Regions from separate parts of the Xenorhabdus sp. TS4 genome, predicted to be linked through region 2. Evidence: predicted binding sites of a transcription regulator. Region 2 holds the regulator's gene; each other region holds the start of a gene.

Region 1 (4,298 bases), on a different contig from region 2:
CAGTGCAGCCATACAGCCTGTACCAGCTGAGGTGATAGCTTGGCGATACACATGATCCATCACATCTCCAGCGGCAAAGATACCTGGAATAGAAGTCTGGGTGGCATTACCATGCAAGCCAGATTGGACTTTGATATATCCGTTTTCCAGTTCCAGTTGACCATCAAAAATGCCAGTGTTTGGACTATGGCCGATGGCGATGAAAACGCCGGTAACATCCAGTTCTTCGGTATTGTCATTTTTCGTATCACGAATGCGGATGCCAGTAACACCCATATCATCACCCAGAACTTCATCCAACGTACGATCAGTATGCAGAATAATGTTGCCGTTCTTCACTTTTTCCATCATACGGTCAATCAGGATTTTCTCTGAACGGAAAGTATCACGACGGTGAATCAAATGTACTTCAGAGGCAATGTTTGCCAAATACAGTGCTTCTTCAACGGCAGTATTGCCCCCACCGACTACAGCAACCTTTTGTTTGCGATAGAAAAATCCATCACATGTTGCACAGGCAGATACACCACGACCTTTGAAAGCCTCCTCGGAAGGCAATCCGAGATAACGGGCTGAAGCTCCTGTCGCGATGATTAAAGCATCGCAGGTATATTCCTGATCATCACCAAATAAACGGAATGGTCTGTTTGAGAAATCAACGTTCTGAATATGGTCAGAAATGATTTCTGTTTGAAATTTTTCGGCGTGTTGGAACATGCGCTCCATCAAGCCAGGGCCAGTCAGCCCTTCAGGATCTCCGGGCCAGTTCTCAACTTCAGTCGTGGTGGTTAATTGGCCGCCTTTTTCAACCCCAGTAATGAGGACCGGATTTAGATTAGCGCGGGCTGCATACACAGCAGCGGTATAACCAGCAGGACCTGAGCCAAGAATGATAAGTTTACTGTGTTTGGCTGTGCTCATGAATACCTCATTTCCATTATCGCATATTGCAGATTTGGGGATTGTAGGAGAAATAATAAGTTAAAAAAAGCGATTATCAGATAAAATATTCATGTTATTAACGATTTTACCGATAGATAGTAACTATGATGTAATCGTATTGTAAGAGACGATTGTTTAACTTTCTGAATTGAACGTCATTTATACATATGAGACATAAAACAAGCTATCGAAACGATTTACTGAAAATTTATTTGGCAGGTTGTTCTGATTTTTGTTCATTTACTTTGACAATCGGCTGTGCATTTGCGAAAACATCTGTGTAAGAGATAATTATCTCTCTTGCTAATCAATTGTTTCTATAAAATAGACAAACTAGTGTGGGTGATTTTCTCATAGAATATAAAAATTGCCGTTAAGCTGTTTCTGAAAAACCTAGTGTTTTGGGAGCTAGTATCTTGAGAGATAGTGTTCTGGGAAATGGTGTTTCTGAGAGACAATGTTCTGGTAAATCGTGTCGTATTCCTAATGGATTTCAAGTTGTAGTGCGGCGGCAAGGGAACAAAACCTCAAGCGCATAGAAACTAATATGAGTGATGAGTGGCTGATATATGAGTAACTGAGTGATTGGGGTGAGTGAGCACAGCTAACATAGCAGCAACTTGGAAAGCAAAAGGGATAATTGATCGAATTCTGGGAGATTGTGGTCTGGGAAATTGTATTCTGGGAGATTGTTTCTAGAGTTGTAGTAGTCCTTAAACCTTGGTTACAGATTAAGCGTTAACCTTTGAAGACATCTTTTCCAGCTCAAGCGCTTGAAAGAGATAGGGAAAATGTTTTAGGTGTAGGAATATTAAAGAGAGAGCAATAAGATGATAGATAATAAGAAGCGTCCAGGAAAAGATCTTGATCGTATAGATCGTAATATCCTTAACGAGTTGCAAAAAGATGGCCGTATTTCTAACGTGGAGTTATCCAAGAGAGTTGGTTTGTCACCAACACCTTGCCTGGAGCGTGTGCGTCGTTTAGAGCGTCAGGGCTTTATCTCTGGCTACACGGCTTTGTTGAATCCTCATTATTTGGATGCATCATTGCTGGTATTTGTTGAAATTACGCTGAACCGCGGTGCAGCAGATGTATTTGAACAATTCAATACTGCTGTTCAGAAACTAGAAGAAATTCAAGAATGTCATTTAGTTTCTGGTGATTTTGACTACTTGCTGAAAACACGCGTGCCAGATATGTCTGCATATCGTAAATTGCTCGGAGAAACTCTGTTACGTCTTCCTGGTGTTAATGACACCCGTACTTATGTTGTAATGGAAGAAGTGAAGCAGAGCAATCGTTTAGTGATTAAGACTCGTTAAGCTTTCATCTAAAATGTACAGATGCAAAACAGGAAAAATTTAGGTACACTCCTGTTTATGCATACAGTTTCAACGCTGAGCTATCCTCAGCGTTGTTCCGTTTAATCAACAGAAAAACCTGGAGAGTCTTTCTTGAACCAGGAATATACAGAAGACAAACGTGTTAAGTTAAAGAAGATAAGCAGTGGCCGCCGGCTTCTGGAAGCCGTTCTGTTGGTTATTGCTATCTGTGCTGTGTACTTGATGGTAGCACTTATCAGCTTCAATCCATCTGATCCCAGCTGGTCACAGACGTCATGGCATGAACCCGTCCACAATTGGGGTGGCAGTGTTGGTGCTTGGTTATCTGACACGCTATTCTCGGCATTTGGTATTCTTGCCTATGCAGTCCCGCCATTTATGTTGTTAGGTTGCTGGAATGCTTTCCGTCAGAAAGATAGGCAAGAGTACATTGATTTCTTCACACTTGCATTACGCGTCATTGGTGCTTTGGCCCTGATACTGACATCATGTGGTTTGGCTGCCCTCAATATTGATGATTTAAATGATTTTGCTGCTGGCGGAGTCATTGGGAATTTGTTCAGCAATGCGATTCTGCCTTGGTTTAACATTCTGGGGGCAACATTGGCTTTGCTTGGCATTTGGGCTGTTGGACTCACATTGTTTACAGGATGGTCATGGCTCACGATTGCAGAAAAAATTGGTGCAGTTATTCTGGATTCACTGAGTTTTGTCGTCAATCGTGGCCGCAATAATGCTGAATATGACGAAAATGATTTAGAAAATACGTTAGTTTCCGAACACTCAGCCAGTGAACAAAAACACGCGGAGCATGCAGATAAACATGAAATGGTTATATTTACTGAAACACTAGATGAAGATGATGCATTACTGACAGCTCCAACGTTAGCCGAATTAGCTAATACAGATCCAGCGTTACCGCCTGCATCAGCTTCTCCAACCGCTCCAGCATTGGATCAACCTCAGGAACAAGAACCTGCTCACTATTCTTTTGAATTGCCGGATAATGACCAATCAGGTACAAATCCACAATCCGATGACTTTTCTCAGGCTATTTCAAATCTATCCACAAACAGTTCTGCTGGCACGAATACGCATTCACAAGATGATGTCACAGAGACGTTTACTCTTCCTGCAAATGATAATGTCAATTTGAAAAATGCGGCAGCGGATATTGCCAGCTCTGCTGTTGTGACGAGAAATCCACAGGTTAAACAAGGTATTGGTCCTGAAATGCCGCGCCCTAATCCTGTTAGGATACCGACACGTCGCGAATTGTATGGTATCAAAGTGCCTTCTCACCGTTTGGCAGAACACATGCAACGGAAAGAAAAAGAGAGACAGAATGAGCTGGTTGCAGAAGCTAATGAACAGCGAATGGATGCCCAACAGCAAGACATGTTGCGTCAGCAATTCCTTGAGCAGCAACGCGAGCGCTATGGTGCTGATTTTGAGGAAAGAAACAGAGAGTCAGAGTCTCGTGAAGCAAGTACGCCGATCGATAAACAACCAACGGTAGCTGATGAGTTGACGAAAAATAGCATAGCTGGACAGACTATAGACGAACAGCCAGTAGATGAACAAAAAGCGCAGGAAGAAGCGTTGCGGATAGCGTTTGAGCAACAGCAACGCGAACGTTACCAACTGAATCAATCTGAGCCTACTGAGTTTGTATTTATGTCAACAGAGCCACCGGCTCAACAAATTCAGGAAAAAAATACAGCGATTGTTCTTGATTCTCACGCATCGAGAAATCAGCATACTTTTGCGCAGCAACCGCAGCAAGATAGTTTGTTCCATCCATTTTTGATACGTAATGATCAGCCATTGCCAAAACCAACGACGCCGATGCCTTCTTTGGATCTTTTGGCTGAACCCCCGGCGGAAGAAGAACCGGTTGATATGTTTGCGCTTGAGCAAACCTCGCGTTTAATTGAAGCGCGTTTGAATGATTATCGTGTTAAAGCGGATGTTGTTGGATTCTCTCCGGGGCCTGTCATCACACGATTT
Region 2 (4,298 bases):
CGGACAAAACTATCCCGTCCAAGCCATAAGATCGCAAAAAACTTCTGCACGCCATTTAGCAAGCGTAATTGTGGGGTTGTATGCCCTTCTTGCCCTTCGCGTCCTGGGGAACGGCCAAACATGACGGAAACGGGCACCATCTGGATATCCAGATCGGGATTATTGTGATGCAAGTCCAGATAAGAGTGGAAAATTCTCACAGATTCATGTTTTGGCGCATAACAACGGAACACACGTGGACCATTATCGATAAAGACACAACTGGGAAGCTGTGTATCACCAATTTCCAAAGGGTTCAACGGATCGGGCAGATCTTGCGCCAGACATTGTTGACGTAGAGTCAATAAGTCTGTTTTTGATCGATACGGCAGTATATACAAAATAGGCCGAGTCGTATCAAGACGCAGTTCTGCAATAGGATCCGTAGGGATTAGTTTACTTTTTACTAATAATTTTAGTGGTAAATTCAATAACTTATAATATATTTTACGCCAACCTGACATAACTGCTTTAAGCCTCTTGTTAGCAATGCATCGCAAGGATACCAGAAACAAGTTTTGAGATCTGTGTAAATAAGACAATAATAAGAGCTAAAAGTTATATATCCATACAATCATGAAGTTCATTAAAGAAATTTTTATGGCAAATCAATCAACAGGTTTAAGCCGTATCATTAAAGCGGCTGGGTATTCGGTGAAAGGAATCAAGGCTGCATGGCAAAATGAAGCGGCATTTCGGCAGGAAGCAATTGCTGCCATACTTGCGATCATTATTGCATTTTCTTTAGATTTTGGCTTACATGAGAGACTCCTCCTGATTGGCTCTGTTATGCTGGTGGTCATTGTCGAAATCCTCAATAGTGCCATAGAAGCAGTCGTGGATCGCGTCGGTAGTGAATATCATGAATTATCAGGTCGAGCGAAAGATATGGGGTCTGCAGCTGTGTTGCTTACCATACTTTTGGCGTTGTTTATTTGGGGAATGATCTTTTGGTCGCATTTTATGCACTGAGGTAGTGTGTGTTTTCATCAGATACGTTATTTAGCTGCTTTTACATGCTGACAGGTTCCCAATTCGACTTTACCTGTATATACTCACAGTCTGACTGTATAAACAAACAGGGGGCGAAATGAAAGCATTAACTGCCAGGCAGCAGCAAGTCTATGACTTGGTGCGTGATCATATTTCGCAAACGGGTATGCCACCAACACGTGCTGAAATTGCAGCGCGACTTGGTTTTCGTTCACCTAACGCAGCAGAAGAGCATTTAAAGGCACTTGCGCGTAAAGGGGTGATAGAGATTATCTCTGGTGCGTCCAGAGGTATCCGTTTGCTGCTTGAAGAAGATGAAGGGGCAGGATTGCCGTTGATCGGTCGTGTTGCTGCTGGGGAACCACTACTGGCTCAGGAACACATCGAAAGTCACTATAAGGTTGATCCTGAATTATTCAAACCAAGCGCTGACTTTCTGTTACGTGTCAGTGGGATGTCCATGAAAGACATTGGGATTATGGACGGAGATTTACTGGCTGTACATAAAACACAGGATGTTCATAATGGGCAAGTCATTGTGGCGCGCATTGAAGATGAAGTCACAGTAAAACGCTTCAAACAAACAGGAAATAAAATTGAACTGATTGCTGAAAATCCGGAATTTAAACCCATTGTTGTTGATTTGAGCGAGCAGAATTTCACTATTGAAGGATTGGCAGTCGGCGTTATTCGTAGCGGGGACTGGTTCTGATTGTAAAGGCGGATAATTGCAGTTTGCCATTCTGGGGCGGTCATTTTTCCCAGAACCCGTTAAACTTAAGTTTAACGGGAACTTGAAAAATATAAGATTATATTAGCTATGACCGCCTCATTGCCCAATTTGGCTTCGAGTGTTTTTTCTTATTTCTTTTTATTTTCTTCAACCGAATGATTGTGCTGGCATATATCGCGCTCTGTACAGGATTCAATCTCATGGCAGGAAGAACACATGCCATGCACTTCTATCACGCTATTTCGCAAATGAAATCCCGTACCTTGCGCTAACTGTTGAATAGCTGATTCAATATCCTTTGCATCCTTTTCGGTTACTGAACCACAAAATTCACAGATAAACATTGCCGAAGTATGGTATGGCTCTTCAAAATGATGGCAAAGCACATAGCTATTTGTAGATTCTATTTTGTGAATAAAACCTTGTTCAAGCAGAAACTCCAATCCACGATAAACGGTTGGAGGCTTGGCTTGTGGCTCGACTTCACGCAATAAATCCAGCAAATCATAAGCGCTTATCGCGCTAGGCTGTTCAGTGATTAAACGAAGAATTTCAAGGCGTTGAGGTGTCAAACGAACCCCTCTTGACAGGCAGATTGTTTCAGCCTGTGCCAGTAACTTTTTTTGATTGATAGTTTTCATTACACCTCTCACACCTAACACGATGCTAATGACTTTAATGTTATCATGTTTTTTAACCTGAGAGTGGGATCGATATGATGTTCAGTTCTCGTCTGATGTGTAACATACCTGTGAAGAAAAGTGGTTAACTTGTCATGATGGGATACTTGAAAATAAAATTAATCCGTGGATAAGAACAATAAAATGGGCTGAAAAACGGAGAAAATAAAACTGAAAATATTGGATAATATCTGAGGGTTTAAGTTAATTTATCTGGATAATTATATTGAAAATTAAAATTATATGTTGTTTGAATATGTCACTCTTCATAATTAACACTGTAAATAGTATTCTCCATTACTAATATTAGGCATGGTTTATAATGATTAATAATAAAAGCAGTTTATTCTAATGGTTCTACTTAGGAAAGAAAAAGATTTTAACATTAAAGAATTCAAAATACATCTTACTTAATTAATGGATTAAAAATGAAAGAATTATTGCAAAACCACCCGAATAATAGAAGGTTTCCTGTTAATGGTTTTCGGATAATCAAAAATATCCTCAAGGAAAGAAAAAGTGTGACATTTCTTAAGCCTATTCAGGCAGTTGGTTTAAGTGCTCTTTATATTGCAACACTTTTGTTAGGGATATTATCGACCGGAATAACGATACTGATCTTTGATGATAATAACGTATCTTCAAAGGGATATATACTTTGGGCTAGCTTGATTGGCTTGAGCTTACTTGGTATATATCTCTCCACTTACAGTTTCCAACGCATCAAAAATCTCCCTATTACCGAACAGAAACGTTATTACTTACAGGCAAAGTATTCTGTTTTGCCGGAAGAAAAGCGTCAGGCATTGCGTTTGCATATCGTTAGTTGTTATTACGATGGTTTTTGGACAGAAACATTAGAACATTACCCTTTAAAAAGCCGTGTTTCTCGCGATAATTACCAATACCGTATCTTGCCCTTATCTGATGCAGAGCCTCATCAGTCTCAAGTCTATACAGATTGGGGAATACTTAATGAAAAAGATTATTGGAAAGTACTGCATGACTTATGGGCAGGAATGCACTCAGAGCGTTTTGCGGTTGATGCGGTTTTTACCGATGGAGAAATGTTTAAGGTACTTGGCAGTTTAATTGAAGAGCCAGAGGAATATGTACAGCAATGTTCTCGCTCAATTAATGAACGTCCGCCCGTTTTACTTTGGGGATTTGATCTCTGGCGAGCGATTGTTTTGAGCCGAAATTGTTTTGCTGCGGGCTATATTAGTGAAGAAACGGCGTGGAAAAATATACTAAAAACAGCCGATTATGTTTATGAAATTTTTGGCAGCTTCGATGAATTCCACACGAATTATCGGTTAGGTAATGCCTATTGGAGCCGGAATTTTGACACAGCGAAAGGACGCCTGAAAGCGTTTTGGTTTTATAAGGAACATTGTGACTGGCCGATGGCTCAATTACCTTGGCCAAACCCGAAAGGTATCTTTATGGAACAATATATGAAAGATGGTTTTGCTAATGCGGTCAATTCCATATTGCGCGATCAACAAATGGAAGATTCACTCGACGACGAAGTCATGGATGAGGATAGTAGCCATACTGCAATTCGTGTATTGCATTAATAACATGTAGGGATAGGTATGTATACTATATGGCACAAAGGAACGATTTAAAAAAATAATATGAGTACAAACATGGCAATATATGAATTAACACAGGATAGGTTAATAGAAGTTGAAATGACTTCATTTGAGGCAGAGAAGCTGAAAGAACGACAAGACATTCAGCGTCTTTTAAAATCACAAATTGGAGCCATTAGTCCAGATACATTAGTGATTGCAGAAGAATATAGTCATTTTGTTGGTTCTAATCGCCGCCTTGATTTACTTGGTATC
Region 3 (4,298 bases), on a different contig from region 2:
CTGGTTTTTATGGGGAGAACCGTTGCCAATCCGGTTATCATAACCATTACCGTAGAAATTTGCGTCATGGTATTGAGACCAACCCAGCTTAGCGCCGGTATACCAAGTGTTGTCCTTTGGAGCTGCTTGAGCAACAGTTGCGAAAGCTGCTACTGCCACTGCTACTGCGATAGCTGTCTTTTTCATTTTACGCCTCGTTATCATCCAAATAGGCAATTGGCTTTAAAAGCCTTATTGTTAGCCACTGGTTAAAATGTTCTGTTAGGTAACCATGCTTTAATCAGAAGATGTGTTCTGAAATATAAGAGCGGTCAGCACAACTCCCTAAACTGTGTAAAGTCTACAACGAAGTTAAAAAGTTACAAGTGCACTGTGATTCATGACACAAAAAATTTAATTACCGACTGACAAAACATAAATGTTTTTGACGAATGTTTACAATAATTACAGTATTAATATATTGATTTTCATTGCAAACAATAATGATTATCAATGGGTAGCTTAATTTTCATAAAAAATATTGAGATTAATCCTAATTTTAGTCAATGATAATAATTAGAGTAAATTTGTAGCCTATTCGATTGCGCAATAAATGGATGTGATAAATTTTGTGGTCGCATAATAAAACCAAGAGTAATACCCTTTTGCGCCGCTATTTGTAGCGTATTTAATTGATATTCTGATAATTCCGGTAACCAACCCAATACAACGCTATAATTACCGCTTGCCAACGCTTTTTCCATGGCATTAATTGAAGCAATAGGGCGAATTTGGTTTAGTTGGATAACTTTATTTAAGGGAAGCCCAGCATCTATTAACCATTGGCGACTTAACCTCTTATTAGGATTTACCCAAAGTAACCATCGATTTTCTTTTCCAGACTGGTGCAATAAAGGTAGAAGAATGTGATTAATGACAGGCTGGTGTTCGTTGTAAACCAGCTCACTGACCATGCCTTTTATCATGTGTGCAGTGCATTGAGGTAGTTTCACAAAAGACATTCTTTTCATGGTCATCCCAACCATTGTTTTGTCTGTTTTATGTTCGTCTACGGTTGTGTCAGTAGCTGTTGTTTTTTTCTCGATGAGATATTCCCATGCTGATCGGATGCTCATAATGTTCCTCGCCATAATAAGCTGTACATTTATACAGTATAACGATATTTGATTAAAAGCAAGTCTCTTTTTTTCAAAGCGCTTCGCAAAAATTTACAGAAATTAGGATTTTTCTGCCTTAACGATTGGCAGTTGGGAATAGATTGCGTATGGTTTTAATTAATTGTTCTAGTTATCTATTTTATTAACAGAAGGCATGATTAAACATTACTTTGGAATGTGATTCATGGAGTGATAAAAAATGTTTTTATCTGGGGATCGTTTTGCTCAATTGCAACATGGTGTATCTTCACTGGGAACGCTTAAGAAAAAATCTCAATTTGGCGGCATTGGATTATTAATTGATGATGTTTTATTTGCTATCAGTTCTGATGGAGAGCTTTATTTACGAGGAAATAGTCATGCTGAGGTACTATTTAAAGCCAGGGGAATGGAAAAATTTATTTATTCAAAAAGAGGAATACCTGTGACTTTGCGGTATTACCGTGTTAATGAATTACTTTGGCAGGATCAAAAACAGTTATTTGAATATGTAAATTTAGCCTACCAATACACAATCAAGGAAATAATTGATAGGCAGAAAATGCCTCTTAGGCTGAAAGATCTCCCTAACTTAGGGATTGCTTTAGAAAGGCAATTATGGAAAGTAGGTATTTCTAAAGTAGAAGAATTACGAATATTGGGGGCAAAAGCGACTTACCTCAAACTCCAGCAACATAGGAAAAAAACAAATGTCAGTTTATTGCTTGCATTAGCAGGCGCAATAGAAGGGTGTCATGTTGCGGTATTACCAGAAAAATTACGTGACGAATTAATTAGCTGGCATAGCGAATGGGTTTACCATAATTCAGATAATCATCCATAATAAGTAAAATTTGGTGAATAGGGGCGTTAGCCCCTACTATTTCCTGGTTTCATGCGACGGCTGAGGTTTTTTGGGTAACTTTCTCTTCTACTATATACTGAATGGTATGGCTTAATATAGCCGGATCATGTTCAAAATCATTCAGGGGAACATGATGAACCTGAGCAATAGCAGACAGGCCTTTTAGTAGATGGCTGGCAGAGTTATCAAAGGGTTTTTCGGTGACTAATATGATAGGACGTTTTAAGGCGGAAGCCCAACCTAACTCAATATGGGTGCCATCTGTTCTTATTAGTTGTTTCTGTTGTGGGCAGACAGGCAAAATGGCAACAAAAATGTCACATTGTTCCATCCATTGGCGATCCCGCTGGGAAACTTCCTCAGGAGTAAATAAGTGTGTTGTTTCGCCAAATTGCTCTGTACGATGAGCCGAAAAAACTTCTGCACCCAGTGATTCCAGATGGTGAATAGCAGATTTAATGTGAACTTGTAAGTTATTGTCTAATAACCTTAATTTCAATGCGTGTTGGATAGGGCCACCAACAAATACTTTAACATCAGAAAATATTATGGACATAGGGTCGCCTCTTATGGAAATAAGCTTTAATATTTATGAATAGATGATAATAATTTTTTATACAGATATTAAAAAATTATTATTGGAATAAATTGCATTTTCATTGTTGTGTTATATCTAACTTATGGCTATGTTATGTATTACAATTTTTGATTGGAGAACCTATTTTCAATGTAATCAGCAATGATATCATCTGAATTATTTTGAAAAATGTCATGACAGGAATTAGTGTTGTTTTTTTCTTTTTCAAGAAATTGACTTATCTTATTCATGGCACGTTTTCTTTCTTTAGGGTTATTAATAAATAAGTTATTGCATTTTTTAATTAATGCTAATCCTTCTTTCTCTGGTAGATATGGGGGAATATCAGGATAACCATATTCCGGTTGCCATAATAAACCGTATTCATGACTATAATAATTTTGTAGATACACTTCTAATTGTAATTGTTGACTATAGTTTTGTGGTGGTAAGAAAAAAACATCTTTATTGAGAGCGACACATTCATAAAATGTTGTCAGACCCGGATTGGCTAATACCTTACGAGCACGGTGTAATTTTTGCAGGAAATCATGCCTTGAAAAACAGCCAATATGGATATGAGGATGTGTTTTGGCAAATATTTCTGCCAAATTTACGATAGTTTTACCCCCGCCTGCAATAGTAATGTTGGTTTCATTTTGCAGATAGGGAATAGACAATAACTCTTCGAGGAAATGATAATAAAAATCTGTTGTATCAGCGTAGACTGTATCAATGCCACCAAGAGTAATTAATATACCTTCTGGAGGGTGATCATCCATCATGCATTGTTGCAGAGAATTGTGAAGAATTGGTGGAATAACCTGATAATTACCAAGCTTATCATGGAATCGTTCAATATTGCGTTCTATTCCATGAAAGTCTTGAATAAATGTCTTGTCAATTTTGTGCAGATCAACATGAAGATTATCCCACATCCAAAATAGCGTGTCGATATAGATGATTGATGTATTAAAATTTACAACGAAATCAATCGAGTTAAGGTTAGTATTAATGATATACAAACTTGCACCAGAAATAAGCTCAGAATAGCGTGAGAGTTCTGTAACTGAAGTGGTATCACATTCATAAATTTCATCAAATAGGCCGGATTTTTGACCTAATTGAGAAGAAGTCAGTGTGCCTAATAAAATAAATTTAGTGTCCGGTGTTAATTTATTCCGGTGCTTTAATTTTTCCACCACATTTAACGTGGTGGATATTGGGCCAAAACAGAATGGGTCTGCGTCAAAAATAATATATGGAATATTTTTTAACATATTGTTCTCTCATAAAGGAATATTTACATTTTCTATATCAAATTGTTTGGTATAAGGACAATATAAAAAAGTACTACCATGGAGGTTATTAAGATGTAATCGTCCAGAAAGATTGAGATTATTTGTCATTAAATGAGCTAAGAAAATATTGTGCAAATTTTGATGGGAGATAATAATCCGCATAGAAGATGTTGAAAGCTCATCGCCAATTTGCATAATAAAACGATGGATTCTATCAGCCGCGTCCATCACCTGTTCTGAATCTTTGAAAGGAGAATCAAGGGGGGTATACAGTAACCGATAAGCATAATCTTCACCATAGCGATGCGGAATATCCGCAAGTTTCATACCAATAAGCTCTTCTGGAAAGAATTCACAAAGCGCATCAGTTTCTTGTATTGAACAAGATTTATATGTTGAGCGGAGGGCTTTGGCAGTTT

What was found. The regulator LexA, encoded in region 2, represses DNA repair genes until DNA is damaged. The targets are predictions, from matches to a motif close to TNCTGTATGTACATACAGNA.
Region 1: the regulator LexA is predicted to act here: its motif matches at 2,317-2,336, upstream of Xets_RS07680 (DNA translocase FtsK 4TM domain-containing protein).
Region 3: the regulator LexA is predicted to act here: its motif matches at 1,135-1,154, upstream of sulA (SOS-induced cell division inhibitor SulA).

The regions. Positions count from the first base shown of each region.
Region 1 covers NZ_NKHQ01000011.1:214,872-219,169, forward strand. Annotated here, with positions in the region: gene trxB (thioredoxin-disulfide reductase) at 1-921, opposite strand, end outside; gene lrp (leucine-responsive transcriptional regulator Lrp) at 1,773-2,267, shown strand; gene Xets_RS07680 (DNA translocase FtsK 4TM domain-containing protein) at 2,400-4,298, shown strand, end outside.
Region 2 covers NZ_NKHQ01000004.1:8,377-12,674, forward strand. Annotated here, with positions in the region: gene plsB (glycerol-3-phosphate 1-O-acyltransferase PlsB) at 1-503, opposite strand, end outside; gene Xets_RS03350 (diacylglycerol kinase) at 640-1,011, shown strand; gene lexA (transcriptional repressor LexA) at 1,130-1,744, shown strand; gene zur (zinc uptake transcriptional repressor Zur) at 1,894-2,406, opposite strand; gene Xets_RS03365 (DUF1266 domain-containing protein) at 2,967-4,025, shown strand; gene Xets_RS03370 (hypothetical protein) at 4,098-4,298, shown strand, end outside.
Region 3 covers NZ_NKHQ01000011.1:285,791-290,088, forward strand. Annotated here, with positions in the region: gene ompA (porin OmpA) at 1-186, opposite strand, end outside; gene sulA (SOS-induced cell division inhibitor SulA) at 543-1,115, opposite strand; gene Xets_RS07930 (TfoX/Sxy family DNA transformation protein) at 1,357-1,980, shown strand; gene Xets_RS07935 (nucleoside 2-deoxyribosyltransferase) at 2,030-2,557, opposite strand; gene Xets_RS07940 (hypothetical protein) at 2,698-3,858, opposite strand; gene Xets_RS07945 (GNAT family N-acetyltransferase) at 3,868-4,298, opposite strand, start outside.